One region of the Neorhizobium sp. PAMB6630 genome, then DNA from elsewhere that is predicted to be linked to it. Evidence: predicted binding sites of a transcription regulator. Region 1 holds the regulator's gene; each other region holds the start of a gene.
The links. Region 1 encodes PhoB, which activates phosphate uptake and scavenging genes when phosphate is short. Its sites were predicted from a motif close to TGTCATNNANCTGTCAT; they were not measured.

Region 2: AC4CWF_RS17815 (DUF1045 domain-containing protein) is a predicted target of PhoB. The motif match lies at 2,716-2,732, and genes of this name have one in related genera.
Region 3: AC4CWF_RS04830 (glycerophosphodiester phosphodiesterase) is a predicted target of PhoB. The motif match lies at 2,094-2,110, and genes of this name have one in related genera.
Region 4: phnF (phosphonate metabolism transcriptional regulator PhnF) is a predicted target of PhoB. The motif match lies at 4,417-4,433, and genes of this name have one in related genera.

Annotation. Positions count from the first base shown of each region.
Region 1 is NZ_CM177836.1:3,432,502-3,439,506, forward strand. Features, by position in the region: gene argF (ornithine carbamoyltransferase) at 1-730, opposite strand, end outside; gene AC4CWF_RS16345 (aspartate aminotransferase family protein) at 784-1,980, opposite strand; gene AC4CWF_RS16350 (GcrA family cell cycle regulator) at 2,408-2,959, shown strand; gene phoB (phosphate regulon transcriptional regulator PhoB) at 3,117-3,800, opposite strand; gene phoU (phosphate signaling complex protein PhoU) at 3,827-4,537, opposite strand; gene pstB (phosphate ABC transporter ATP-binding protein PstB) at 4,591-5,406, opposite strand; gene pstA (phosphate ABC transporter permease PstA) at 5,420-6,742, opposite strand; gene pstC (phosphate ABC transporter permease subunit PstC) at 6,739-7,005, opposite strand, start outside.
Region 2 is NZ_CM177836.1:3,723,404-3,730,408, reverse strand. Features, by position in the region: gene AC4CWF_RS17830 (hypothetical protein) at 1-120, opposite strand, end outside; gene phnN (phosphonate metabolism protein/1,5-bisphosphokinase (PRPP-forming) PhnN) at 200-799, opposite strand; gene AC4CWF_RS17820 (alpha-D-ribose 1-methylphosphonate 5-triphosphate diphosphatase) at 799-1,938, opposite strand; gene AC4CWF_RS17815 (DUF1045 domain-containing protein) at 1,935-2,648, opposite strand; gene AC4CWF_RS17810 (2,3-bisphosphoglycerate-dependent phosphoglycerate mutase) at 2,981-3,616, opposite strand; gene dapB (4-hydroxy-tetrahydrodipicolinate reductase) at 3,644-4,465, opposite strand; gene AC4CWF_RS17800 (ABC transporter ATP-binding protein) at 4,501-6,342, opposite strand; gene AC4CWF_RS17795 (glucokinase) at 6,436-7,005, opposite strand, start outside.
Region 3 is NZ_CM177836.1:1,029,350-1,036,354, forward strand. Features, by position in the region: gene AC4CWF_RS04820 (methyl-accepting chemotaxis protein) at 1-443, opposite strand, end outside; gene AC4CWF_RS04825 (hypothetical protein) at 772-1,104, shown strand; gene AC4CWF_RS04830 (glycerophosphodiester phosphodiesterase) at 1,168-2,028, opposite strand; gene AC4CWF_RS04835 (SDR family oxidoreductase) at 2,331-3,191, shown strand; gene AC4CWF_RS04840 (hypothetical protein) at 3,260-3,541, opposite strand; gene AC4CWF_RS04845 (NAD(P)/FAD-dependent oxidoreductase) at 3,538-4,887, opposite strand; gene treY (malto-oligosyltrehalose synthase) at 5,368-7,005, opposite strand, start outside.
Region 4 is NZ_JBZAYV010000002.1:282,376-289,380, reverse strand. Features, by position in the region: gene AC4CWF_RS20110 (ATP-binding cassette domain-containing protein) at 1-561, opposite strand, end outside; gene AC4CWF_RS20105 (alpha-D-ribose 1-methylphosphonate 5-phosphate C-P-lyase PhnJ) at 579-1,493, opposite strand; gene AC4CWF_RS20100 (carbon-phosphorus lyase complex subunit PhnI) at 1,490-2,572, opposite strand; gene phnH (phosphonate C-P lyase system protein PhnH) at 2,572-3,144, opposite strand; gene phnG (phosphonate C-P lyase system protein PhnG) at 3,144-3,590, opposite strand; gene phnF (phosphonate metabolism transcriptional regulator PhnF) at 3,627-4,370, opposite strand; gene AC4CWF_RS20080 (heavy metal translocating P-type ATPase) at 4,850-6,694, shown strand.

The DNA.
Region 1 (7,005 bases):
GGTATGGCTGGAAGACATTGTGGCCGCGCGCCTTGTGTTCCTGGTTCATCGAGATCCAGGTATCGGTCACCACCATGTCGGCGCCATCGACGGCGCGCTCTGCATCATGAAACAGCTTGACGTCGCCGCCATTGTTGCGCGCCCAGTTGAGATATTTGTCGGAGGGTTCAGAACCCAGCGGCACAGCCATGTTCATCTGATAGCCGAAACGGGCAGCGCCTTCCACGAAGGAATGCAGCACGTTGTTGCCATCGCCTGTCCAGGCGAAGGTCTTGCCCGCCACCGGCCCGCGATGTTCCTCGAAGGTCAGAAGGTCGGCCATGATCTGACAGGGATGCGTTTCGTCGGTGAGACCGTTGATGACGGGCACCGTCGCATGCTCTGCAAGCTCCAGCAGGCGCGTGTGGTCAGTGGTGCGGATCATGATGGCATCGACATAACGCGACAAAACCTTGGCGGTATCGCCAATGGTTTCGGCACGCCCGAGCTGCATTTCCGTGCCCGACAAAAACAGCGTTTCGCCGCCCAGCTGGCGCATGCCGACATCAAACGAGACACGCGTGCGGGTGGAGGGTTTTTCAAAAATCATCGCCAGCATCTTGCCGGCCAGCGGCTTGTCCGCCGTGCCGGCCTTGGTGGCCTGCTTGCGGGTGCGGGCGTCATCGAGAATGGTGCGCAGCTCCCCGGACGAAACGGCCGAGAGATCGAGAAAATGCTTAGGTGATGCCATGGTCCAATCCATCGGGGCGCCGTCCGGCGGCCCTTGCGTTACGAAAGAGCCCGTCAGGCCGTTTTCTTCAACTGTTCGCGGCTGAGCTTTTCGGCCGCACGCTCGATGCGCGCAATGCCCTCACGGGCCTCTTCCGCCGTGACCACCAGCGGCGGCAGCAGACGAATGACGTTATCGCCGGCGGGAACGCCCAACAGATGTTCCTCGCGCATGGCCAGCGCCAGTTCGCCAGCGGGCACGCGCGCCTTGACGCCCAGCATCAGGCCTTCGCCGCGGATTTCCTCGATCACGTCGGGGAAACGGTCCTTGAGCGAGGCAAGGCCCTGGCGGAAAACCAGCGCCACATCGCGCACATTGTCGAGGAAACCATCGGCCAGCACCACGTCGAGCACGGCATTGCCGACAGCCATGGCGAGCGGATTGCCGCCATAGGTCGTGCCGTGAACGCCGGGCTTCATGCCTGAGGCGGCCTCGGCAGTGGCAAGGCAGGCGCCGAAGGGAAAACCGCCGCCGATGCCCTTGGCCACGGCCATGATATCGGGGGTAATGCCGGTTGCCTCATAGGCAAAAAATTTGCCGGTACGACCAACGCCGGACTGCACCTCGTCAAACATCAAAAGGATGCCGTTGTCGTCGCAGATCTGGCGCAGTTCACGCAGGAATTCCTTCGACACCACACGGATGCCGCCCTCGCCCTGGATTGGCTCGATCAGCAGCGCTGCGGTGTTTTCGGTGATGGCCGCCTTCAGCGCGTCCATGTCGTCAAACGGCACCTGGTCGAAACCGGGCGCCTTGGGCCCAAAACCTTCCATGTATTTTTCCTGGCCGCCGGCAGCAATCGTCGCGATCGTGCGGCCATGGAAGGCGCCTTCGAAGGTGATGATGTGGAATTTTTCCGGGTGGCCCTTGGAATAATGGTAACGACGCGCCGTCTTGATGGCGCATTCCAGCGCTTCCGCACCGGAATTGGTGAAGAACACCTTGTCGGCAAAGGTCGCCTCGGTCAGGCGGCGGGCAAGCCGTTCCTGCTCGGGAATTTCATAGAGGTTGGACAGGTGCCAGACCTTGTCGGCCTGGTCCTTCAGCGCCGCGACCAGATGCGGATTGGAATGGCCGCAGGAGGTCACGGCAACGCCTGCGCCGAAATCGAGATATCGCTCGCCCGTTTCCGTCACGAGCCAGACGCCCTCGCCGCGCACGAAACGCAGCGGAGCCCGTGCAAAGGTGTCGAAAAGTGCGGCTTCAGCCATGGCGACATCACTCCTTGGGCAACGATAATCCCTTGTGGCGGCACGGCCGCCGGAATTCAAACCAGAAACTAAAAATGCCGCCTTAAGCGGCGGCTGGCGCACTATCGGCATTTCAGGATCAACTGTCAACAAATCGCTTGAATTTCAGGGGATTTCCGCTGCGTGAGGCTGGCTTGCGCGAAGCTTTTGCGCTGTGACAAAAAAGACTCGCCTTAAAAGCAAGTTGGGGAAAACCCTGAAATCGATTCGCCGCGATTCCGCCGACTCTTGTCAGCGAGTCCCGGGGTCGATAGGTTAAAGATCAATTACTAGACTGCATGCGGCGGAACTAGTCACCAAGCACATATATATGGTATGTCCGGCAGGAAATCTTCCCGCCGGCAGGTGAGCGATTCTGTCCGCACAGCCCCTACGGCGGAGAGATGGCATGAACTGGACGGACGAGCGCGTCGAGAGACTAAAGCGGCTTTGGGCCGAAGGCCTGAGCGCAAGCCAGATCGCAACACAGCTGGGCGGCGTCAGCCGCAACGCCGTGATCGGCAAGGTACACCGTCTCAACCTGCCAGGCCGCGTCAAGGCCGGCGGCACGCAGGCAACGGCGCGCACCGCGCCCAAGCGCACCACCTCTGCTCCGCGCGCCCCGAACTTTGCGGCCCGCACCACAACCAATCCTGCCCGTACCACACCCCATGCGGTTGGTGTTGCCGTGGTAGCGCCGGAAGTCGAGGCCGTACAGCCGACGGAATTCCGCGCCCCGAGCAATGTCGTGGTACCGATGTCGCGTAAGCTTTCGCTGACGGACCTGACGGAACGCACCTGCAAGTGGCCGATGGGCGATCCCCTGAAGGACGACTTCCACTTCTGCGGTTCGGATTCTGCCGATACCTCGCCCTACTGCAAATATCACGCTCGCCTCGCCTACCAGCCGGTCAACGAGCGTCGTAAGGCTGCCAACATCTCGGCTGCTGCCCGCGCCTGATATCTTTTCGAGCGTTTGCCGCTCAGCACTCTGAAAACGGGCCTCGCGCCCGTTTTTTTGTGCCTGGAGACACCCTGAAAAAGCCGACAAAAGAACGCCCGGAGCCAAGAGCCGCCGGGCGTCAAAACCGTGTTTCATCAGACGTGACGAACGCGCTTCAGGCTTCCATCGAATATCCGGCGCCGCGCACGGTGCGGATCACATCCTGCATGTTGGAGAAGTTGAGTGCCTTGCGCAGGCGCCCGACATGCACGTCGACGGTGCGTTCATCCACGTAGATATCATGGCCCCAGACGCCATCGAGCAGCTGCGAGCGTGAATAGACGCGGCCCGGCGAGGCCATCAGAAATTCCAGGAGGCGGAATTCCGTCGGCCCAAGCCGCACTTCGCGGCTTTTACGGTGAACGCGGTGCGTCTCGCGGTCCAGCTCTATATCACCGCAGCGCAGCACGCTGGAGAGAACCTCGGGCCGAGCACGTCGCAGCATGGCCTTCACCCGCGCCATCAGTTCCGGCGTCGAGAACGGCTTGACGACGTAATCGTCGGCACCGGTGGCAAGGCCCCGCACCCGTTCGCTTTCCTCACCGCGTGCCGTCAGCATGATGATCGGCAGCCGTTCGGTTTCCGGACGCATGCGTAAGCGCCGGCAAAGCTCGATGCCCGATACGCCCGGCAGCATCCAGTCGAGGATCAACAGATCCGGCAACCGTTCCTGGAGGCGGATCTCCGCCTCGTCTCCGCGCAGGATCGTCTCGACCTCGTAGCCTTCGGCCTCGAGATTATAGCGCAGGAGGACGCTGAGAGCTTCCTCGTCCTCCACAACCGCAATTTTGGGCAGCATGGTTCAGGCACTCCGTCAGTATGGCCTTACTCGGCCACAGCACCAAGCGTGTTGGACGTATCGTCCTTGGGGCGCTCGCCTTCAGGCTGGGCACCTGTTGCGATGTAATAGATGGTTTCGGCGATGTTGGTGGCGTGGTCGCCGATGCGCTCGATGTTCTTGGCGCAGAACAGAAGATGCGTGCACGACGTGATGTTGCGCGGATCTTCCATCATGTAGGTCAACAGCTCGCGAAACAGCGAGGTGTACATCGCGTCGATTTCCTCGTCGCGCTGGCGAATGGCTTCGGCCTTCTGCACGGAACGGCTGGAAAACACGTCCAGCACTTCCTTCAGCTGAACCAGCGCAAGCTCCGACAGGTGTTCCAGGCCGCGAGCAAGCTTGCGCGGCACGCCGGTGCCCTGCACTGCGATGACGCGCTTGGCAGTGTTCTTGCCAAGGTCGCCGACGCGCTCCAGATCGGCAGCGATACGCAGCGTTCCGATGATTTCGCGCAGGTCAGCCGCCATCGGCTGGCGCTTGGCGATGGTGATGATCGCCTTTTCCTGGATCTCGCGTTCAGCGTGATCCAGGATCACATCGTCGGAGATGACCTTCTGGGCAAGCGCGCCATCGGAATTGACCAGCGCCCGCACGGCATCGCCGCACATCTGCTCGGCAAGGCCGCCCATTTCGGAAATCCGGCGGTTCAGATATTTCAGGTCTTCGTCATAGGCCGAAAGGATGTGCGAAGGCATATTTGGCGTCCTCGGATAGGGGTGTCAGCGCAAGGGCATGGGTGTAACGGCAATCAGCCGAAGCGGCCCATGATGTAATCCTGCGTACGCTGATCATCCGGGTTGGTGAACATCTTGTCCGTGTCGTTCTCCTCGACCAGCTGGCCGAGATGGAACATGGCGGTGCGCTGCGACACGCGGGCCGCCTGCTGCATCGAGTGGGTGACGATGACGATGGTGTAATTGCTGCGAAGTTCGTGGATCAGCTCTTCCACCTTGGCCGTCGCAATCGGATCGAGCGCCGAGCAGGGCTCGTCCATCAGGATGACCTCAGGCGAAACGGCAATGGCGCGGGCAATGCAGAGGCGCTGCTGCTGGCCACCGGAAAGGCCGGTGCCAGATTCCTGCAGGCGGTCCTTTGCTTCGTTCCAGAGGCCCGCACGCTGCAGGCTTGCCTCGACGATCTGGTCCATGTCCGCCTTGTTGCGGGCAAGGCCGTGAATGCGCGGACCGTAGGCGATGTTTTCGTAGATCGACTTCGGGAACGGGTTCGGCTTCTGGAACACCATGCCGACGCGGGCGCGCAGTTCCACCACGTCGATCGACGGATCGTAGATATCGTCGGCATCGAGCGTGATACGCCCGGTGACACGGCAGCTTTCGATCGTATCGTTCATGCGGTTGAGGCAACGCAGGAAGGTGGACTTGCCGCAGCCCGAAGGGCCGATCAGCGCCGTCACCGTGTTCTCGCGGACATTGAGGTTTACGTCGAAGAGGGCCCGCTTCTCGCCGTAATAGACAGAAACGTCCTTGCCCACCATCTTGTAGGAAACGTCATTCATTTTCTGATCCAGAGCCTTTTCAACTGCTGCTTCCGACATCATGTTCATGGTCCGGGTCCTTCTACCAACGCCGTTCGAAGCGACGACGCAAGAGGATTGCGCCAACATTCATTGCGATCAGGAACAGGAGCAGGATGATGATTGCTCCCGAGGTGCGCTCCACGAAGGCGCGTTCCGCCTCGTTAGCCCACATGTAGATCTGCACCGGCAAGGCCGTCGACGGATCGAGCGGCGTGGTCGGGTAGTTGGCGACAAAGGCGACCATACCGATCAGGAGAAGCGGCGCGGTTTCACCGAGCGCGTGGGCCAGACCGATGATGGTGCCCGTCAGGATGCCCGGCATCGCAAGCGGCAGAACGTGATGGAAGATCGTCTGCATCTTGGAGGCGCCAAGCCCGAGCGCTGCTGCCCGAATGGACGGGGGCACAGCCTTCAGCGCCGCACGCGTGGCGATGATGATCGTCGGCAGCGTCATCAGGGTCAGCACCAGGCCGCCGATCAGCGAGGCCGAACGCGGCAGGCCCATGAAGTTGATGAACACCGCAAGACCGAGAAGGCCGTAAACAATCGAGGGAACGGCTGCCAGGTTGTTGATGTTGACCTCGATGAGGTCCGTGAAGCGGTTCTTCGGGGCGAACTCTTCAAGATAGATGGACGCGGCAACGCCGATAGGCAGAGCCAGAACCAGTACGATCAGCATCATGTAGAACGAACCGATCAGCGCCACACCGACACCGGCTGCTTCCGGACGGCTGGAGGCGCCGTTCACAAAGATGCCCGTGTTGAAATGCTTGGCAAGCGTGCCGGCCTCGGCCATCTGCTTCATCCAGCCAACCTGCTGGTCGGAGATCTTGCGGTTGCTCTCGGTCACGTCGAGATCGATCTGCCCCTTGAAGGCGGAGTCGAGATCGCCGGCTGCCAGAAGACGCACGCTCTGCGTCGTCCCGATGATCGAGGGATTGGCAACCACGAGGTCACGCAGCTGGGCACGCACGCTGTCTGACAGCATCTGGCCCACTTCGCGCATCTTGGTGCGGTCGTTTTCGGCAACGCCGAGCACTTTGGCGAGCGCATTGCGGGCCAGCACCGGATAGTTCGCCGTGAGGAGTTTCTGCGGATTGGTTGCCCGCTCATTGTTGGGATCGATCACCTGCTCGGAAAACTCGATTGGCACCGTGATCATCGTCTGCTGGAACGCCGTATAGCCCTTGGAGACGACCGAGGTCAGCAGCATGAACAGGAAGATGAGGCCGAAGAGAATGGCGGCGATGCCATAGGCGCGGAAACGACGTTCGGCGGCGTAACGACGCTTGATGCCGATGTCGCGGCGCACGCGGGGGCGTGCGGCGGCCGGAGTGGCCGAAGGCGTGACAACCTGGCTCATTCGTACTGCTCCCGGTATTTGCGCACGATATAGAGCGCGTAGATGTTCAGGCAAAGCGTGATGGCAAACAGCGTGATACCAAGCGCAAAGGCAACAAGCGTCTGCGGCGAGGTGAACTCCAGATCGCCCGTCAACTGGTTGACGATCTTCACCGTTACCGTTGTCATCGGCTCAAAGGGATTAAGCTGCATGCGGGCGGCAACACCGGCGGCAAGCACTACGATCATTGTCTCGCCGATGGCGCGCGAAGCAGTCATCAGGAG
Region 2 (7,005 bases), 290 kb from region 1:
GGACGTATCGAGCGCCATCGCAAGCGCCGACATGGTCACGATCTCAAGCACCACCATGCGTGCTTCCAGCGCCGCAACAGGGTCGTGGGAGGGGCCGTCGACAGCTCTCAGATAGGTCATGTCGTTCCCTTTCGCGTATACACCAGTGGGCGCATCAATTGATCTTGCACACCTTAACGCGAGTTCGGAGACGCTGCCACTAGTCGATTCGAGGGGCTATCAGGTTTTCGTAGAGAATTTTCACCAGTTCCGCGCCGGCTTTGTCGACACTATCGCTGTTGTCGATGGTGGCGACACGGTAGTCGCCGGTCACCGAAAGCTGTGCCCGCTGCAGGCGCGCCAGGATGTCGTCGCGGGTTTCACGCCCGCGCGCCATCAACCGTTCTGCAAGGATTTCCGCGCGCGCGGTGATGTTGATCACCAGGAGATTGTTATAGGCCGCCTTGAACAGCGGCAGTGCCGAGCGCGAGCCATTGGCCACCAGCAGCAGGCCCGCCGCAATTTCATCCTTCGTGCGGTGCGGAATGCCGTAGTTCAGGCCGTGCGCGCTCCAGGACACGGCAAAGCCACCGGCCTGCTCCAGGGCCTCGAAAGCCTCGGGAGTCATGCCCTCATGGTCTTCGCCGCCGGCTGCCGCATCGCGGGTGATGCAGCGACGCACGAACCGGATGCGCGGCTCGGCGTGGAAATGCGAGGCGGCAAAGCCGATCAGCGTATCCTTGCCGGCACCGCTTGGGCCGACGACCACGGCCATCGTGCCGCGACCGCGCGCCGCTTCGTCGTCTGATCGCTGTTCCATCAGGCAACCCGCCGACCGCTGCGCCAGACGGCGCGGGTGATCGGCACGCCATGGCTGCGATGCACCCGCACAAGGTCTGCCCGCAGGCCGGGCGCAATGCGACCGCGATCAGTAAGGTTGACCGTTCTTGCCGGGGTGGCGCTGACCATGGCGATGGCCTGCGGCAGGTCCAGCGTCTCGATCGTATCGGCGAGGATAAAGGGGGCATGCAACAGGCTGAACGGCACGTAATCGGAGGAGAGAACGTCGAGCACGCCAAGTTCTGCCAGATCGCGCGCGGCGATATTGCCGGAATGCGACTGGCCGCGCACCACGTTCGGCGCTCCCATCAGCACACTCATGCCGGCCGCATGCGAGGCTTTTGCCGCCTCTCTGCTGGTCGGAAATTCCGCAAGCCGCACGCCGTGTCCTTCAGCTTCTGCCACATGTGCAAGCGTTGCATCGTCATGGCTTGCAACGGTGATGCCAAGGGCGGCGCACCGTTCTGCCAGCGCATCGCGGTGGGCTGCGGAATATTGCGCGGACGCTGCCATGCGCTTTTCGATGAAGGCTTCGAAGGCCTCGTCACTCATGCCGCGCTTCTTTTTGTAGAAGAAGATATATTGCTCGAGCGACTGGAACTGCCGCTGGCCCGGCGCATGGTCCATCAGCGAGGCAAGGCGCACGCGCGGGTCACCTTCGAAGTCGGAAAACTGCTCCAGCACGTCGGCGCAGGGCACCTCGCAGCGCAGGTGGATCAGGTGCTCGGCGCGCAAACGCCCGGCATTTTCCGCAGCCTCGATGGCATCGGCGAGCGCGCGCATATCGCCGCGCTCAAAACCGCTGTCCTCGTCGGAGCCCAGCCGCAGGCAATCGAACACGGTGGTGATGCCTGATGTGGCGATCTGCGCGTCGTGTGACTGGATGGCGGATGTCGTATCCCAGCGCACGCCGGGGCGCGGCGAATAATGCGTTTCCAGATGGTCGGTGTGCAGTTCAACGAGGCCGGGGATCAGGTAATCGCCGTCGAAATCCTCGCCCGTTGACGTGCGACCTTCGCTGATATCGGCAATCACCCCGTTCTTGACCTGAACGGTGCCGTCAAACATCCGGTCTTCAAGCACCACGCGGGCATTGGTCAGGATCAGTTCGTGGCTCATGCGATGGTCTCTCCGGTTTCTGCGGCACCGCGCAAGGCGGCGTGCTGCGCGATCATGAAAGGCGCACCACGCTGCAACTCGACGGAAAGGCCGAGATGGGCAACAGGCAGGGGGCGGTTGATAAAGGCTGAAAAGCGTTCCGTCAGACGGTCGCGCATGCGCGGCTGATCGTCGGCCGCGACGGGCCCGGTCAGCGTCATGTGAAAGCGGAATTCGTCAAAGACGTAAGGATATCCCCACGTGTCGAGATAGGCGCGCTGGCGCTCCGTGAGGCGCTCCGGCTTGCGACGGGCAACATCGTCCGGCGAGAGTGCTGCGCGAAACGGCTCAAAGGCTTCGACCACGGAGGCGCACAGCCCATCCACGCCTTGCGAATCGCCATCTGGCACCAGAGCGAAGAAGGGTCCGAGCTGCGCAAGCGTTAGCCGGGGTATGACAACCGGGGCCGTTATCAGGCAGAACCGGTCAAAGCTCGCCTCCAGCGCCGGCAGCGACAACCCGTCTGCAAGCGTAAAGGGCGCTTTCAGCGTCGCATGAAACCCGTAACGGCGCGGATCTGCCGTCAGCACCTCCCACTCGGAGAGCGCCATGCCGGCATCGGCGGGGGGCGTCATCAGGGGGCCGGCAAAGGCATCGCGGCCCAGCCAGGCGACGGCAGCACGGGTCAGCGGATCATCTTGGGGCGGGGCAAAATAGACGGCGTAACGCACGGAGGGGAATCACTTCTGTTGCTCGGGCAAGTCTAGCGGATCAAGTGCCTGCTGCTAGCGGAAAGCTGTGACGCAAGCATGTCAATCGTCAAACAGCCGCGGCCAGTTTAAGCCCTTTCGCAACCTATTGCGGTTTTCGCGCGTTAACCGGGCAGAACAGGAGATAGGACAATGGAAACGAGCATTCTGATCGCCACCTTCCTCTCGGTGTTTACCGCAAGCGGACTGCTGAGCGCCTACTGGTACAGCCGTTAAGAACGCACGCATCATTCGAAAAAAAAGCGCCACCGGATGCCGGCAGCGCTTCGATCAGCCTCAAAGAATTCGGGCGCTTAGTGGGCGCCGGACATATCGCCCAGCACCACCTTGGATGCGACGGTTGAATCCGCGTTCAGCTTGTAGACCATGGGAACACCGGTCGCGAGGTTGAGCTTCAGGATCTCCTCCTTGGAAAGGCGGTCGAGCACCATCACCAGCGAGCGCAGCGAATTGCCGTGGGCTGCCACCAGAACCGTTTCGCCACGGAGAACGCGCGGCAGGATTTCGGTCAGATAATAAGGCCAGACGCGGGCGCCCGTATCGCGCAGGCTTTCGCCGCCCGGCGGAGGGATATCGTAGGAACGGCGCCAGATATGCACCTGTTCCTCACCCCATTTGGCGCGGGCATCATCCTTGTTGAGACCGGAGAGGTCACCGTAATCGCGCTCGTTGAGCGCCTGGTCGCGAATGGTTTCGAGATCCGGCTGGCCGACCTTGTCGAGAACGATGCGGCAGGTTTCCTGCGCACGCTTCAGAACCGAGGTGAAGGCGATATCGAACTTGATGCCGGTATCGGCGAGCGCCTTGCCACCGGTCGTGGCTTCTTCCACGCCAAGCTCGGTCAGCTCTGGGTCTTTCCAGCCGGTGAACAGGTTCTTGAGGTTCCAGTCGCTCTGACCGTGGCGAACAAGGACGAGAGTTCCGCTCATGTATTCCTCCGAAAAACGGGTGAGAGATCAGTGTGAGAGCCCGAGCACGTCGAGCATGGAATAGAAACCTGGCTTTTCAGTCCGCGCCCAGACCGCTGCGGCCACGGCGCCGCGGGCAAAGATCGAACGGTCGAGCGCCGAATGGGAGAGCGTTACCAGCTCACCTTCGCCGGCAAGAATGACCGAATGTTCGCCGATCACCGAACCGCCGCGCAGCGTCGCAAAACCGATCGTGCCGGCTTCGCGTGCGCCGGTATGGCCATCACGAACCCGGACCGACTGTGTCTTCAGATCGATATCGCGCCCCCTAGCCGCCGCTTGCCCCAGAAGAAGAGCTGTGCCGGAGGGCGCATCCACCTTATGCTTGTGGTGCATTTCAAGCACTTCGATATCCCAGCCGGCGGCCGGCAGGGCCTTTGCCGCCTGTTCAACCAGAACCCCTAGTAGATTAACGCCAAGGCTCATATTGCCGGATTTGACGACGCGCGCATGACGGGCGGCGGCGGCAAATTTTTCCTCGTCGGCTTCGGAGCAGCCAGTCGTGCCGATGACGTGGACGATACGGGCCTGCGCTGCAAGGCCTGCGAGTTCCACACTTAACGTCGGCGTCGTGAAATCAATCACGCCTTCTGCATGAAGCAGCGCTTCCAGCGGATCAGACGTTACGGGAACGCCGAGATATCCGGTGCCGGCGATCTCCCCTGCATCCTTGCCGATAAAAGGCGAGCCCTCGCGTCCAATGGCGGCATGCAGTTTCACGCCCGGCGTTTCCTGGATGACGCGGATGATGGTCTGGCCCATACGCCCGGCAGCGCCCACGACCACCAGTTTCATGTCATGCTCGCTCATGCGGAAATTCGGCTCCGTTATCGTCTGTGTACCCGTCAGATGGGCGTGTGGAGATTGTTGAGGCGAGCGTAAAGCCCGTCCGGACGTCGCGCAAGGCTTTCATGATCCCCCTCTTCGACCACCCGTCCCTCCGCCATCACGACGATCTTGTCAGCCTTGACGACGGTGGAGAGGCGATGGGCGACGACGACGACGGTGCGGCCGTTCATGGCAGTATCGAGCGCCTTCTGAACGGCGGCTTCCGATTCGTTGTCGAGCGCAGACGTTGCCTCGTCGAGCAACAGGATCGGCGCGTTGCGCACCAGCGCGCGGGCAATGGACAGCCGCTGGCGCTGGCCGCCGGACAGCGTCACGCCGTTTTCGCCGACGGGCGTATCATAACCTTCCGGCTGCGCCATGATGAAGTCATGCGCATAGGCAAGGCGAGCGGCCTGTTCCACATCCGTATCCGTCGCTTCCGGGCGGCCATAGCGGATGTTGTCGCGGATGGTGCCCTCAAACAGATAAGGCTGCTGCGAGACATAGGCGAGGTGATGGCGCAGCGACGACTTCGTCACATGCGAAATGTCCTGCCCGTCGATGAGGATGGCACCTTCGGCCGGATCGTAGAAACGCGGAATGAGCGAAATGATCGTCGATTTGCCGGCGCCCGATGGGCCGACAAGTGCCGTGGTCTTGCCGCCTTCGGCGACGATATCGACGTTCTTCAGGATCTTTTCGCCATTGCCATAACGGAAGCTGACGCCCCGCAGCTCGATCTTTGCTTCGGTGACGACGAGATCCTTGGCGTCCGGCCGCTCGCGCTGCTGCGGTTGCAGGTCGAGAATGTCGTAGATCATCCGGGCATTGACGACAGCGCGTTCCATCTGCACCTGCAGCTTGGCAAGACGCCGGGCCGGATCATAGGCCATCAGCAGGGCAGCCACGAAGGCGAAGAAGGCGCCCGGCGGCACGCCGTCATAGATCGAACGGAAGGCCGCATAGGCCAGAACGCTGGAAATGGAGAGGCCGGCAAAGGTTTCGGTGAGCGGCGACGTGCGCTCGGAAAGCCTTGCGATGCGGTTTGCCCGGTTTTCGGCAGAACCGATGATGCCGTTGACCTTGGTGCTCAGCTGTTCTTCCATCGTAAACGCCTTGACGATGGAAATACCCTGGATGGTTTCCTGCATGGCGCCGACCACATGGCTGTTCAGTTCCACCGATTCGCGGGTGGCGCTGCGCAGGCGCTTCGACACATACCGCAAAGCATAAAGCAGCGGCGGTGCCACGCCGAACACGATCAGCGACAGAAGCGGATCCTTGCTGACCATGACGCCGATCAGCGCCACCAGCGTCAGCAGGTCGCGGGCGGTCGAGGTGACCGTCAGGTTCAGGACGTCGCGGATGCCGTTGACGTTCTGGCTGATCTGGGCGGCCAGATGCGCCGAGCGTGATTCGCTGTAGAAGCCCACAGACAGTTTCATCAGATGCGTGAAAAGGCGCTTCTGATATTCGGCGACGATGTTGTTGCCGATCTTCGACAGCGTCACCGCCTGCCCGTAGGTCGCAAGGCCGCGCAGCACGAAGGCAAGGAAAATGGCGCCGCAGATGAGCCAGACGAGATCGGCACGCTTGTTGGCAAAGGCCTCGTTGACCACGGATTCCATGATCCAGGCGGTAAAGGCCGTGGAAAGCGCAACGACGACGAGGCACAAGATCGCAAACACATAACCGCGCACATGTTCACGACCATTTTCCGAGATGATGCGCTTCAGCACGCTCGTTACGGTGCCGGAATCGACGTGGGGCTTGCGTTCCGTGGCTGTATCAACTGCTTCCAACAAGACGTTCCCATTTAGAGAGACGCGGCCTTCATGCCCCGTCGCGGTCAAAACCATTCGCGGTCTTAACCACTCGGCGCATGGTTGGCTAGCGGCTGGGCAAGATTCCCGCCGTCTGTTGCATTCCAGCCTTGGGGCGGCGCTGGCGTTTCAGCGGCGCCAGCGGCGCCCATCGGTGGCAATACCGAAATGCTGGGGCGTGCGGGCAAAGGAGGCAAGGCCGGCAAGGGCTGCCTGCGGGTGGGTGACGACGAAGGTCGGGATATGTTTCATCATCGCCTTATGGGGCGCCTTGTCTTCAAAGGCGGCCCGAAATTCCGGTCGCTTCAGGGCCGGCAGGATCTTTTGGGAAATGCCACCGGCCAGATAGACGCCGCCCTTTGCCATCATCACCAGCGCCATGTCGCCAGCCAGCCGTCCGAGATAGGTCACGAACAGCACCAGCGTTTCGGCGGCCTGCACATTGCTGCCGGAAAGGCCATGCGCCGTCACGTCGGCTGGAATGGACAGCACGGGCTCGACGCCATCGGCTGCGCACACGGCGCGGTAAAGATTGACGAGGCCGCGACCGCACAGGATCTGCTCGCCCGCAACACGCCCCTCGATGCGCTCGATATGCGGAAACACCTGGTAATCGCGGTCGCTGCGCGGGCCGATATCCACATGGCCACCTTCGCCGGGCACCGGAAACCACGTTTCCTGCGCATGGATGAGGCCGGC
Region 3 (7,005 bases), 1.5 Mb from region 1:
GAACGCACCAGGGCCACCGCCTCGTCATTGCGTCCGGCCTGCTTGGCGACCACGATCTTTTCGTAGACAGCACCGAACTGGTCCATCAGTCCCATCAGTTCATCCGACGGCGGCTTCAGCGCCGGCACCATGCGGCCGATATCGACCATTTTTGCCTTTGCGCCATCAAGGTTGCGCACGAAGGCGGCCTTGCCTTCCTCGTAAGCCGGCGAGCCGGTCTCGTTCAGCGCAACGCGGGTAATGGCGTTGACGGCCGTCCACATGCCCGCAGACGAGCGCGCGCCAAGAACGGCGGCGGCGGCGTTATTGGCGATGAAATCCGCATAACGATCGTTGACGCCATCAAAACGGCTGCTGAGGTAAGACAAACCGGCCAGTGAGACCAGCCCGAGAAACAGGATGACGGATAGGATTTTTGTCCGAATCGACAGGTGTCGTAACATCTTTGACCTACGTGAAAACGCAAAGGCTGAAGCAAGGCGACGTCCTGTCTCCTCCTTCCTGCCGGGAAAAGGCAGCAAATCGCTCGATCAAAGAAATTTTTCCATCCTGCCCGTCACGGACACTCGGGCAAATTGGTTAAGCCTGCGTATAACAATCATGACAGACTATAATAATCGCGGCGGCATTTGCGCGTGTTTGTGTTGTTTTTCTCCACTTTGTCTCGTCGTTACAGTTGAGGGAGGTATTGGAACAAATGAGCCGGCACCGCGTTTTGGGCTGGCTAAATAACAGGGCCGCCGACATCAGGCGTGCAGCAAGGAGACTATCATGCTGAAGGTGATCCAGACGGCGGGGCTTGCTCTTGCCATGGCGGCTGCGGGCGTTTGTGCCGGCACGTCGGCGCAGGCGCAACAGATGGAATTGCGGGTCGGGCCGGATGGCATCCGTCCGGTGATCCGCGAAAACGATCGCGACCGTCGTGGACCGCCGCCGCGCCGCGGATGCAGCGAGCGCGAAGCCCGCTCTGCTGCCCGCGATGCGGGCCTGCGCGATCCGGAAGTTGTGCGCGTAACGCCCGGCCGCGTTGTCGTGCAGGGGTTTACCCGCCGCGGCCCGAGCCGCATCACGTTTGCCAATGAACGCGGCTGCCCGGAAATCTGATCGCCAGCGCGCAACCGGCTCATGCCTCGAAAACCCGCCCGTCCGGCGGGTTTTTTCATATTTTCAGCCGGTGCTCCGGGCGTTCCAGGCACGTTCGGTTGCCGGAGCCTCGTCCGTTGTCACCTGATCGGGCTTCAGAGCCATCAGGGCGGAAAACTGCGCCCATTCCGCATCGCTGAACCCCATGTCGGGGTTTTTCAGGTTAAAGGTCCAGGCATCCACCTTGCAGCCGTTCTCATGGCAAAGGCCGATGAGATCGAGATCGCGCGCGGCGGCCTCCAGAACCAGCGGCCAGGACAGATAAACCGTGTCCGGCGCGGTTTCTCCCTTGATATCAGACAGAAGGTCCTGCCGTGCCGCGGCCGGTCCCTGTTGCGCAAGGATCGCCACCAGCTTGTCTGTGGGGTCTATGCCGCGCGCAAGGTTGGGCAGGTGGTTGCGGATGGCAACGATAAGGTCGAGATCGCCGGCGCTGACGATGATCGAGCGCCCGGCGGCGCCAAAAAACTCCACCAGATGCGCAAGTCCCGCACTGCCGATCGTTTTAAGATCGTCCTTCATGTCAAACTGCAAAAGCGCGTCCGGATGTGCCGTCGTCAGCATTTGCGCCAGGTCTTCGCTGAGGATCGGCGGCGTGCCGCCGGCCGTTATGGTAAGTTTCCGCAGATCCTGTGCCGAGGCTTTTCGCACCGGGCCATGGCCACTGGTTTCGCCTTCGAGGTCCGCATCATGCAGCACCACGAAACCGCCATCGCCGCGCATCCGAAGATCCAGCTCCATCGAAGCGCCCGCTTCAAACCCCAGTGCCATGGTTTCGGCTGAAAAAAGCGGCGCCGAAAGGCCAAGGCGCAGCCGGTGCCATTTGAGCCTTGTGCGGTGCCCGGCGTGGATGATTTCGAGACCGGGCGGGGAGTGGAGAAGCATTGCGATACCTTCAACTGTAACAAGCGCCCTTTGTCGAACGGCAAGCGCGCAGGATTGTGGCCCCTAACACGGATGGATGACAGAATTTTTATGACCGCTGTCGCGATGGCAGACGTGCCATGCCGATCTCGCGCCTGTCCACGCCAATGACAGGCAGGGCGCGAGATGTGGCCATTTTGAATGCGGCCGGGGAGGGTGATTTGCCTTGCCTGCACACCGGACGCCGGTTGGGCACTGTTGGAACATCCACCCCTTGGCGCGAGTTGGACCCGCGAACCCCAGATTAAAAGCGAGGTTGACTCATGTCACAGCAATATCCCACGCCGCCCTTTCCGCAGCCAAAAATCCAGATGCCGGGTCTGACGAAAGAGATGCAGCCGGTGCCGGATCACGGCGAAAGCTCCTATAAGGGCTCCGGCCGCCTTGCCGGCAAGAAGGCCGTCATCACCGGTGGCGATAGCGGCATCGGCCGCGCCGTCGCCATTGCCTTTGCCCGCGAAGGTGCCGACGTGCTGATTTCCTATCTCAACGAGGAAGAGGATGCGGCGGAAACGAAACGCCATGTGGAAGAGGCTGGCCGCAAGGCCGTGCTGGTGCCGGGCGATCTTCAATCGGCCGCCCATTGCCGCAAGGTGATTGACACGGCTGTCGAACAGCTTGGCGGTATCGATATTCTCGTCAACAACGCAGCCCACCAGGCCTCGTTTCCGACAATCGGGGAGATCAGCGACGAGGAGTGGGAATTGACCTTCAAGGTGAACATCCACGCCATGTTCTACCTCACCAAGGCTGCCGTCGCGCACATGAAGCCGGGCAGTGCCATCATCAACACCGCCTCGATCAATTCCGACAGCCCCAACCCGTCGCTGCTCGCCTATGCCACCACCAAGGGCGCGATCCAGAACTTTACCGCAGGATTGGCGCAATTGCTGGCGGAGAAGGACATTCGTGCCAATGCGGTTGCGCCCGGCCCGATCTGGACGCCGCTCATTCCCTCCACGCTGCCGGAGGAATCGGTTAAATCCTTTGGCCAGCAGGTGCCGATGAAGCGCCCGGGACAGCCGGCGGAACTGGCAACTGCCTATGTGATGCTGGCCGATCCGCTCTCCAGCTACGTCTCCGGTGCAACGATTGCGGTGACCGGCGGCAAGCCGATCATCTGATCGATGTCAAAATGTGCAAAGGGCGGCGGGGGATACCCGTCGCCCTTTTTCGTCAGCCCGAAAACGTGTCAGTTGTTGCGGCCAACTTGTCGGGCGAGAACGTCGAAATTCGCTTCCTCTCCGCGTTCTGCCGCCTCATCGGCCAGCATCAGAAGACGGATCGGGAAGGCAACGGCCTTGCGGTGCGCGCTGGAAACATCCGGCTCCTCTGCCTTCATCACGCCAGCCTCCACCTCGCGCAGCGTTTCGCGTATTTCCTCATGCGTCAGCAGCTGTTTTTCCACCAGCAGGCGGTTGATGGCGGCAAGTGCCAGATAAAGGCCTTCCAGCTGCGGATTGGCGGTGTTCATGGCTCCCTCCCGGGGTTGATGGATCGCGTCACATTTTCGTCGATCAGGCGCGCACCGCGCTGGCGGGTGAGATAACGCCAGATCCACTGGATCGTCACCAGCAGCCGCTTTTCAAAATTGACCAGCAGGTAGACATGGACGAGCGCCCAGAGCAGCCATGCGAGCCGCCCCTTGAGGCGCCATTTGCCGAAATCGAAGATGGCGGCGTTTCGCCCGATGACGGCGGTATTGCCGCGATTGTTGAAATGGAAGGGTTTTGATGGGGTAGCATCGAGCAGTTCGTGGCGGAGTGCCTTGCCCAGATACTGGCCCTGCTGCTTGGCCACTTGTGCCAGCGCCGGCAGCGGTTTTCCCGCCTCGTCGACACCAAGCGCCGTATCGCCGAGCGCAAACACGTCAGTGAAACCGGTGACCCTCAGATCGCCATCGACAGGAATACGCCCGCCCGCCTTGCCCTCGATGCCGAGCCAGCCGGCCGCCGGCGATGCCTTGACGCCTGCACCCCAGATGACGTTTGCGGTGCGGATCGTCTCGCCATTGGCAATCACAACCCCGTCTGAAATGTCCTCGACCATGCGGCCGGTCATCACCTCCACGCCCATTTGGTCCAACTCGCGCGTGGCATAGGTGGTCAACTCCTCGGGGAAGGCGGCCAGAATACGCGGCCCCGCCTCCAGCAGCAGCACGCGGAAATGTTCAGGTGCCAGCCTGCGGAAATCCCGGGTGATCATGAAGCGGCCAAGCTCGGCAATCGCGCCGGCCATTTCCACGCCGGTCGGCCCGCCGCCGATGATGACGCTGGTGAGCAGCGCCTTCTTTTCCTCATGGTCCTGCGAAACCTCGGCGCGCTCGAAGGCCAGCAGCAACCGGTGACGGATCTGGCGTGCCTCATGGATGGTTTTGAGCCCCGGTGCCAGCGCCCGCCATTCGTCATGGCCGAAATAATTATATTCCGAACCGGTGGCGATGATCAGCCGGTCGTAGGGAACGGACGGCGCCGTGGCGAACTGCACGGTCTTGGTCACGGTATCGATCCCTGTCACCTCGGCCAGCATCACCTTGATATTGTGATAGCGGCCAAGCGTGCGGCGGATCGGCTCGGAAATATCGGCCGGCGACAGTGCTGCCGTTGCCACCTGATAGAGCAACGGCTGGAAAAGATTGTGGTTGCGCCGGTCGATGACCGTCACGTCGAGCACGGTATTGCCAAGCTCGCGGGCAACGGCAAGCCCGCCAAAGCCGGCGCCGATGATCACCACTCGCTGCGGCCTTTTTAAGTCCGTTCCACTGGTGGCCGGCATCGGCTGATCGCTTTGCAGCGTGGCGGTATAGGGGTGAAAGCTCATCGGCATTCCTCTCGTGTCCGGTTGCGACAAAGCCCGGACGCGGCGCCCGAACCCGTTGTTGCGCCAAAGGTTCCTGCTACCGGCGATGGAACCTTTGGCGTGCTCTGTCGTTGATGGAGCGAAACAAAATGGAGCTTGGGTATGAACAGCATCGTCTGGCTTGTTGGAGCCGTTGTCATCGTCATTGCGGTCCTCAATCTGGTCGGGTTCGCCTGATCTCGAACCTCAAGAGCTGCCGGCAGTGGCGGCAATCTGATCAAAGGAGAGAAACATGAACAGCATCGTATGGCTCGTTGGCGCCGTGGTTATCGTGATCGCAATCCTGTCTTTTGTCGGTCTTGCCTGACCTCGACGACTGACTTTGGAACGTTGTTTAAAAGGTGCTGTCCTCCTCGGGCGGCACCTTTTTTCGTGGGCGCATTCAAGCCCGCATCCGTGCCCAGCGCAGGAAGGAACTGTCCTCCCTGCGCTGGGTGAAGATCAGGCCGAAAGCAGCACGCAGAACGGCCGCTTGACCAGAAGTTCGCCAAGGGCAAGTTCGGACGTCGGCTGAATGATGTCCTCCGACAGGAGGTCCCGGTAGCTATGGTGGGCAAGGCTCGCATCAAGCTTCAAAACGGCATCTGTCCAGAAATCGGCAGAAGGCAGATGCACTGCCTCGCTCAGCAGATGTTGGAGCATCAGGCGCGGGGCGACGACGATCACGGCCTTGTCCTGGAACTTGCGCGCGAAAGCGACGAGATGGCTGGATTTTTCACCGGCAATCGCCAGCGCCACATAATTGCCTTCCAGAAACAGTGCCGGCTCGCGCGCCCGCAAGGGCAGAACGGCCTCGATCACCCGCTGCTTCAGCCGCCCATCCAGCCAGGCTTCCGGATCGGCCGGATCCCAGGCACAATCGAGCCCGGCCATCAACGCTTCGAAATCCGGCGCGCGTCGGTTATCCGGATCGACAAGGCTGAGATCGGTGCCTTCGCTGCCCTGGTAGATGTCGGGAATGCCGGGTGCGGCAAGCTTGATCAGCGTCTGAGTGATGCTGTTTAAACCGCCGGCGGCAAACACGGGCTGCATGCTGGCGATAAAATCCTGCCGGAAACCTTCGCCATCCGGCCCCAGCAGATGGCGGGCATAACCGGTTACCGCCTCTTCATAGGCGCTGTCGGGGTCGTTCCAGCCGGTTTTCAGCTTGGCTTCGCGCAGCGACTTTTCGAGATAAACGACAAATCGCTCCTCCAGTGCCTTCAGGCCCTGCGTGTCGTCGGCGCCAAGATTGTGCGGCCACACACCGACAAGCGCCTGGTAGATCAGCCATTCCACCTCCGGCTCCGGCGCTTTTCCGTTATCAAGCTCCACCACAAGATCCCGGTTCATCTGGCGCCAGCGATCAAATGCCGCGCGCCAGAGATCGGGCGCTTCCGACAGCGCATAAAGCCTGGCGCGGGCATCCTCGCCGCGTTTGGTGTCATGAGTGGAGCTGGCGGAAAGCCCCTGCGGCTCATCTTTCAGCCTTGCCTGCATTTCGGCGTGAAACTGGCTGACGCCGTTCAGCGGCGGCAGCGGTTCTCCGCCCACTTCGTTCAGCGCAATCAGCGGGTTGATGCGGAAAAACAGCGTATCTTCCAGCGATTTCGCCATCAACGGGCCGGTAAGCTGCTGGAAGCGCGTGCGGAATTCACCGGCCTGCGCATCGAATTCTTCACTGACATCGCCGACGATGATGCGGGCGAGGAAACCGAGCGGTTGCGATTGCGGCGGATCTTTTCGCGACCGCACCTCCGAGAGCACGTCGCTCAGGCGCTGCCGGTCCGCCGGCTCAAGGCCAAGGGTGTTGCCATAGGTGCGGTAGACGGGAAAGGCGATCAGCAGTGCGCGCAGGGCATCCCGCATCGCATCCTCGTCAAAGCGGCCACTATCCTGATGGCCGGCGGCAATGTCGAGTGCGATCGACAGGAGGGTGCTGACTTCGCCGGCGAAATTGACATCGACCATCAGCCCCTTGGCCTTTTGCATTTCCGCATCCAGATCGAGCGGACGGCCGGTCACCTCGCTATACTGGCTGTGGAAGGCGGCAAGGTTTTCCGGCTCTGCCAGAACATCAGACAGGCTTGCAATGAATTC
Region 4 (7,005 bases), on a different replicon from region 1:
CAGCAACAGAAGCGCGGGCTCGAGCGCGATGGCCTTGGCAAGCTGCACGCGCTGCTGCATGCCGCCCGAAAGCTCCATCGGCCGCGCATCCATGCGGGAAAGAGGGAATTCGGAAGCGTCGAGGGCCTCGCGCGCCCGTCCGCGCAGGGCCTCGAAACTGCGCTCGCCGGCAATCAGCAGCCGTTCCGCCACATTGCCGGAACTGGTATAGTTCATCAGCAGGCCGAGATGCGGGTTCTGATAGACGATACCGATCCGGCGGGCGCAGAGCATGCGGCGCTCGAAGCGGTCGAGGTGAAAGAGATTGCCGCTCAGGCCCGGAAGGTCGAGCCTGTAGTCTCCGCTGTCGGGCGTATCCTCCAGGTTCATCATCCGCAGCAGCGTGGATTTTCCCGAGCCGCTCTCGCCCACGATACCCAGCACCTCGCCCGGATAGACCTTGGCCGACACATCCTGAAGGGCGACGACGTCGCCGTAGCGTTTGCCGATATCGGTCATCGAGAGCAGCGGCGGCGTGGTCATCAGCTGCGGCGGCAATTGCTGCAGGGAAGCAGCGGTCATGTGCGTGTCCTGAAGCGTCATGGGGTGAGCTTTCCATTCGTGTACCAGGTGTCGCCTGTCGCAACCGTCTCGCCCTCGGCGCGGCGGATCGCCTTGACGCCGAACTGGCTGTCCGACAGTTCGTGCGCCGACGTCCCGTCGTCCTTCGGGATCTCGTTCATGAAGTAGCCTTTCACACCGGAGCGGTCGCAGGTGAGGCTTGCGTGGTCCTCCACCTTGTAAGGCACGTCGGAGAAGACCAGCGGTTCCACGCGGGTAAACGGTGGCACGGCAAACAGCCGCTTCTCACGACCGGCGGAGAGGAAGGTGAGGTGCCGCGCCATGTGGAGCTTTGGTACGTCCCAGCGGGGGATCGGTGATGGTGTCATCACATGCCGACCATTGACCAGCGCCGGATAGGCGGCGCCCTGCATGATGCGGCCGGAGCGCACGATCTGCTCGTAGAGGGTCAGCCACAGCCGGCTGTAATCGGCATCTGCATGCATTTCGCGTGCCGTCGACATGTTGGGCTCCACCGGGCGCAACGGTTCCGGGTTTGGAACCTGCAGCACCAGGATCTGGTCGTCCCGCAGTTTTTCCTCGGGAATACGGTGACGGCTCTGTAGAATGGAGGCTTCCAGCGTATCCATCGTCTCGGAGGCGCCAGAGACGCGGGCGATGAAACGGCGGATCGAGGCGGCATTGACGCCGTCATCGGCGCCCTGATCAATGACCTTGATCGACGACGACGGCTTGATCAGTGTCAGCGTTACCTGCAATCCGCCGGTTCCCCAGCCTCGGGCGATGGGTACTTCGCGGCTGGCATAGGGCATTTGGCAGCCGGGAACCGCAATCGCCTTCAGCATCTTGCGACGCATTTCGCGTTTGGCGGACGCGTCGAGGAAGCCGTAGCTGAAGGCTTCCCATGGCCTGGTGAGGTTTGAAAGACTCATGCCGGCTCCTCCTGGCGCTGGATGGTTGAGGATGTGGCAGGCGCAGCCGTCCCGGCCTTGGCGTCGCGCAGCGCATCCAGCGAGGACTGGAAGGTGACGTAATGTGGCAGCTTGAAGTGGATGCAGAAGCCCGAGGCCTCTACCGGCTCTGTGTGGTAGAGGAAGAACTCCTCGTTGACCGGCGAGTTTTTTGGCGCGGCCGGCGCGTTAAGATCCAGCGTTGCGCCGGCAATAACCTTGACCTCGTTCCAACCGAGCGTCGCGCAGAAGCCGAGTTCGAGCTTGCCCGACTTCCCCTTGTTGGTGACCTCAGCTTGGGAAACTTTCACGCGCCCGGCAGAGAACACCGTGCCGCGCGGGTGGCGTACCCTTAGCTCTGCCTCGGCGAGGCGCAGTTCATTGACGGTCGGATGGGCATTGCCGTAACCGCGCATGGCCGAATAACCGAGCGCCAACACCCCGCCGGTATCGGCCCTTGCCAGGCTCTGCAGCGTATGCGCCCGCTTTGCGGGGAAAAGCAGCGGTTGCCGGGTCAGGTCCGGAATGTCTTCCGGGGCTACGGGCGTGGCGGAAACATCGGCAACCAATCCGACGGCCTTCTGCCAGGCCGCAAGAGACGGCTGATGGGCCGGCGCGGGACTGGCGGCGGGTTCCACCGGAGTTGGAACAAACGGCTGCCCCTCCAACACGCTGGTTGCCAGCAGGCGGTGGGAATAATCAAGCGTCGGACCTAGGATCTGACCACCCGGAATGTCCTTGAAGGCGGCAGAGATCCGCCGCACGGTAAACAGGCTCTCCTGCGTGACCGGCTCTGCGATCGCAAGCCGCGGCTGGGTGGTGCGCCAGGCGCGCAGCAAAAGAACCGTCTCGTACAGATCGCCGCCGGACTGTGCCAGCGCAAGCGCTGCCAGATCCGGCTCATAGAGCGAGGCTTCGCCCATCACCCGGTCGATCAGCCAGGGCAGCGCCTGGCGGATGGCCGCCACACGCTGTGCATCGATGTCGCCGAGACCGGCACGATAAAGCCTCTCGGACTGTTCTATGGCGCGCTCACCGCCACGGGTCGCCACATAGGCCATCACAGCACCTCAATCGTTGCGGATCGCGGCAGGCCGAGCACTCTGTCGCCGTCGATCAAGAAGAGTTCGAAGCCAATCGGATATTCGCAGCGGGCACTCCGGATCGTCCAGACTTCGTCCGGGATGCCGCCGATCCAGATCTCCACGGCGCCTTCGATGCCGGGGCCTGACAGCCGGAGACCCCGACCGCTTCCGATATCGGCTGGAGCGAAAACGGTTGCCCCTTTATCCGGATAGAGATGCGAACCGGTCGGCACGTCGCGCAGTGCAGCGAGACCGTCTGGCGTATCGAGCGCGAGGAAGGCGTGATCTGCCTCAGCCGCGGGCGTGAGATAGGCGCCGGTTGCGGCAATCCTTTCGGAGAGACTGTCATCACAGGCGAAGACCCGGCATTCCCGATCGACAAGGGTTTCTGCAAGCGCGTAAGGATCGCTACCCGGCAACGACCGGATCTCGCCAGGCCGCGCGAGCGCCCACATCAGGGCTTCATAGGTGGCGTTTGCGCGTGCCTCGGACAGATTTCGAACTGGCACGAAAAGATCAGGGTGCGTTTTGGGACTTTGGATCGTCATCAGAACGTCTCCATCTCGACGCGTGTCGCTTCAACTGCACGCAGACGCTGTTCGTCGGCCGTCAAAATGCGCGTAGCTTGCGCCTCGACGAAGTGCGCGAGACGCTCTTTGTCCGCTCCCGCCATCGCTGCGGCGTCGATCACGGCCATAGCCATGGCGCGCTCAAGATCGCGGCCGATGACCATGCCATAGCCTTCGGTCTCCCCGCCTTTGACCCGGATATGGGCTTCCGCGACAAGCACCTCACCGAGATGAAAATCGGTGCCGGCAACGGTGTCGCGCATGGGGAGCATGACAAGCCCGGTGCGGCTTTGAACCACTTCGATCTCGCCAAGCAGGGGAAGCACGTCCTCGGCGAAGGTCTTCAGCGCGCCGTCATCGGCACGCGCCAGAGTGTCGAGAAGATGGGCATGGCAAGGCATTCCGGTGTTGGCGACGCCGGTCATTTCATCAATCATCATTATTCCTTTCGCGGACCGAACCTAGTCGCGGGAGGACGGGGAGGGGTCTGGGTCGTCGAGGGTATCAAAACTGAACTGCACGCGGTCTCCGGCCCAGACTGCTTCCGAGTAACCGATCGCTCGGCCGTCGGCGGTTACGTCCGTCTTAGTCAGCACAATAACGGGATGATCGACATGCTGGCTGAGCAGTCTTGCCTCATCGGGTTCCGGCCGCCTTGTGAAGATGGTCGTGCGCTTGCGGAAATAGTCGGTAATCCCGTGATCGCGATAGATTTCAGTTACTGAGGTGCCCGCAGCGCGTCGGGCGCCGAGGTCGGCGAAAAGTGCCGCTTCGTGAAAGGCCATTCCCAGACTGATCGGCACTCCGTCCGCAAAGCCGCGGCGCATGATGCGGTGAACGAGCGTATCCTCGGCAAGACCAAGCGCCTGAGCCACCCTTGCCGGTGCCGGTATGATCTCGGCCGAAAGATGTTCGCCTGCGGGCGCAATACCCTGTTCCAGAAGGTTCTGGCGAAAGCGGGTGCGCCGGCTGATGTTATAGATGATGAGCGGCGCCGCTTCAACGAAGGTCCCACGTCCCTGCTCGACACGGAGCTTGCCCTCCACCGCGAGAGAGGCAACAGCCCGCCGCACCGAATGCCGGCCAACACCAAATGCCACGCAGAGCTCCGGTTCTGTCGGCAGGCGCGCGCCAGGAGCAAGCTTGCCCGAGGCGATGTCGCCGGCCAAGCGGTCTCGAATGATCTGCCAACTGTCTCTTTGCATGCACGTCGTCCGATTCATTCGAATGAATCGTGTGTAGCGCATGCGTATGACGTGGCGATGACGCTATCGGGTTGAGAGCGTTCTGATCCAGCCTAAGTCGCTTCCAATTGGTTGTCTGGGGCGAAGGGAATCGCTTCAGGTTAATTTTCCGTCTGGGCTATGAGCTTTTGGAGGTATTCGTCATTCGGGTTGGCCTTTTTGCGCCTGACCTTGAGGCTGTGCTTGTCGTTCGGGTTTCGGACAAGGGCCATGGCTATGTGTTTGATGAGAGCCATGTTCTGCGGCCCTACCCCGGTTCGCAGGCGAGTTCAAATAGCTGGTTGGTCGCCTTGATATGACTGTTGCGGCGGCCGCTACGAAAACTTCAGCCGCGAAGACGACGTCAGGATCAAGATCAAATGGATCGGAGGAAAGGAGCGGTAAGGTGCAATTGCAGGCCTAGATGAAGTCACGCCGCCCTTGGGGCACAAGGAAAAGCAATGACGCTTCCTATCGGAGAAATCCTCCATCGCCAGCAGTCCCGGATATTGATCGGAATTGCCGCAATGGGGTTGTTGGTCGGTGGCTTGCTGTACTGGTTTGCCCAGCCAGTGGAGGCTGGCTGGGTCTGGTCCGCAGCGACCGCACCTGTCCTGCTGGGATTGTTCGCCCAGATCGTCATCTCTCTGCGAAAGGGTGATATCGGGCTTGATATCGTGGCTGCGCTTTCGATGTCCGCAGCCTTGGCGTTTGGTGAACCCCTGGCGGCGAATGTCGTGGCAATGATGTATGCGGGCGGGCAGCTTCTCGAGGATTTTGCGCAGGGTCGGGCAAAGAGGGAGATGACGGCGCTGATGGGCCGCGTCGCGCAAACCGCCATGCGGTTTACTGGTGACGCGCTGGAACAGGTGCCGATCGCTGATATCAAACCGGGAGACCGGCTTCTCATTCGCCAGGGTGATGTCCTGCCGGTCGATGGTCGCGTGGCAAGCGATGTTGCCGTACTCGATCTGTCGGCTCTCACGGGCGAATCTCTTCCGCAGACCATTCTGAAAGGCAGCGAAGCGCTGAGCGGTTCAGCCTCTGCCGGCGCTGCGTTCGAGCTTGTTGCAATCCGCCCGGCTGCCGAGAGCACGTATGCGGGCATCGTGCGACTGGTCGAGGCAGCTCAATCCGGCAAGGCGCCAATGGTGCGCATGGCAGACCGCTACGCGATCGGTTTTCTGGCGCTGACGGTCGCGATCGCTGCAATCACCTGGTTTCTCACGCAGGACACGATCCGCGTACTCTCCGTGCTTGTTGTCGCGACACCCTGTCCGCTTATCCTCGCCGTTCCGGTTGCGCTCATCTCGGGAATGTCGCGCACGGCCCGTATGGGGGTTCTGGTCAAGGGTGGTGGTGTGCTGGAGGCGCTGTCGCGGGTGCGGACCGTGATCCTCGATAAGACCGGAACAGTCACGCACGGGCAGGCGGTCATCACCGAGATCAGGACGCGCGCTGGCTTTGCAGAGGCGGATGTCCTCAAAGCCGCAGCCAGTCTCGATCAGGCATCGGGCCATGTCGTTGCAACGGCCCTGATCAAGGCCGCACAGGCAGGTGGGCTGATTCTGTCCGTCCCGGTTGCGGTGGTGGAAACACCCGGAACTGGTATCGAGGGACTTGTGGATGGTCGCCAGATCCTTGTTGGCGGGAATGGTTTCGTTGCGGGTAAGAGCGGCAATATTCGGGCGGATGATCTGCAGCAGGATATGGATCCTGCTGCGATGACCGTGGCGGTTGGCATCGATGGCAAGGTGGCAGGCATCATCGTGCTGCAGGATCAGGTCCGTGCCGACGCGAAGCCGATGTTGGATGAATTGCGACGGGCCGGGGTCCGGCGGCTGGTGCTGGCATCCGGGGACCGCAGTGACATCGCCTCGAAAGTGGGCAAGCAACTTGGCTTCGACCTCGTTCTGGGCGATCTGTCGCCGGACGCCAAGGTTGCCGCAGTGCGCAACGAGATCGTCAACGGCCCGGTCATGATGGTGGGGGACGGCGTCAACGATGCTCCGGCGCTTGCCGCCGCCGATGTTGGCGTTGCGATGGGCGCACACGGAACCGCTTCGTCCTCTGAAGCGGCCGGTGTGGTTCTGCTGGTGGATGAACTCGCGCCGCTGGTGAAGGCCATGGCGGTCGCGCGCCGCAGCCGTGCGATCGCCCTACAAAGTGTCGTAGCGGGTCTCGGACTATCGCTTTGCGCCATGGCGTTCGCCAGCCTCGGCTATCTGCCGCCGGTTCAGGGGGCGTTGACGCAGGAAGTGATCGACGTCGCGGTTATTCTGAACGCCTTGAGAGCGCTTCGATAGATATTGTTGTCCAAGACTGTGGGGCTATTGTACCGTTGCCCTGGTGTGATTTGTTGATCCCAATCGAGCGACACACCAACGGTTTGAATGCACTTGAGGCGTGGCAAGCTCAAAATTCGCTCGGGAGCAGAGAGGAGATTTACAAGTCTCCGCGCCATCAGGCCCGAGACCGCAGCGATTCAGGTTTCGTGCGCCAGCGGGAGGAGCTGCTCGAGCTTTTTGGATTGCATTGAAATGGGATAGCAGTGAAAGAAGTAATCGCAGTCTGTGGCTGCGCTTTTTTTGCTCGATTTTGGGTGGTGGTAATCAAG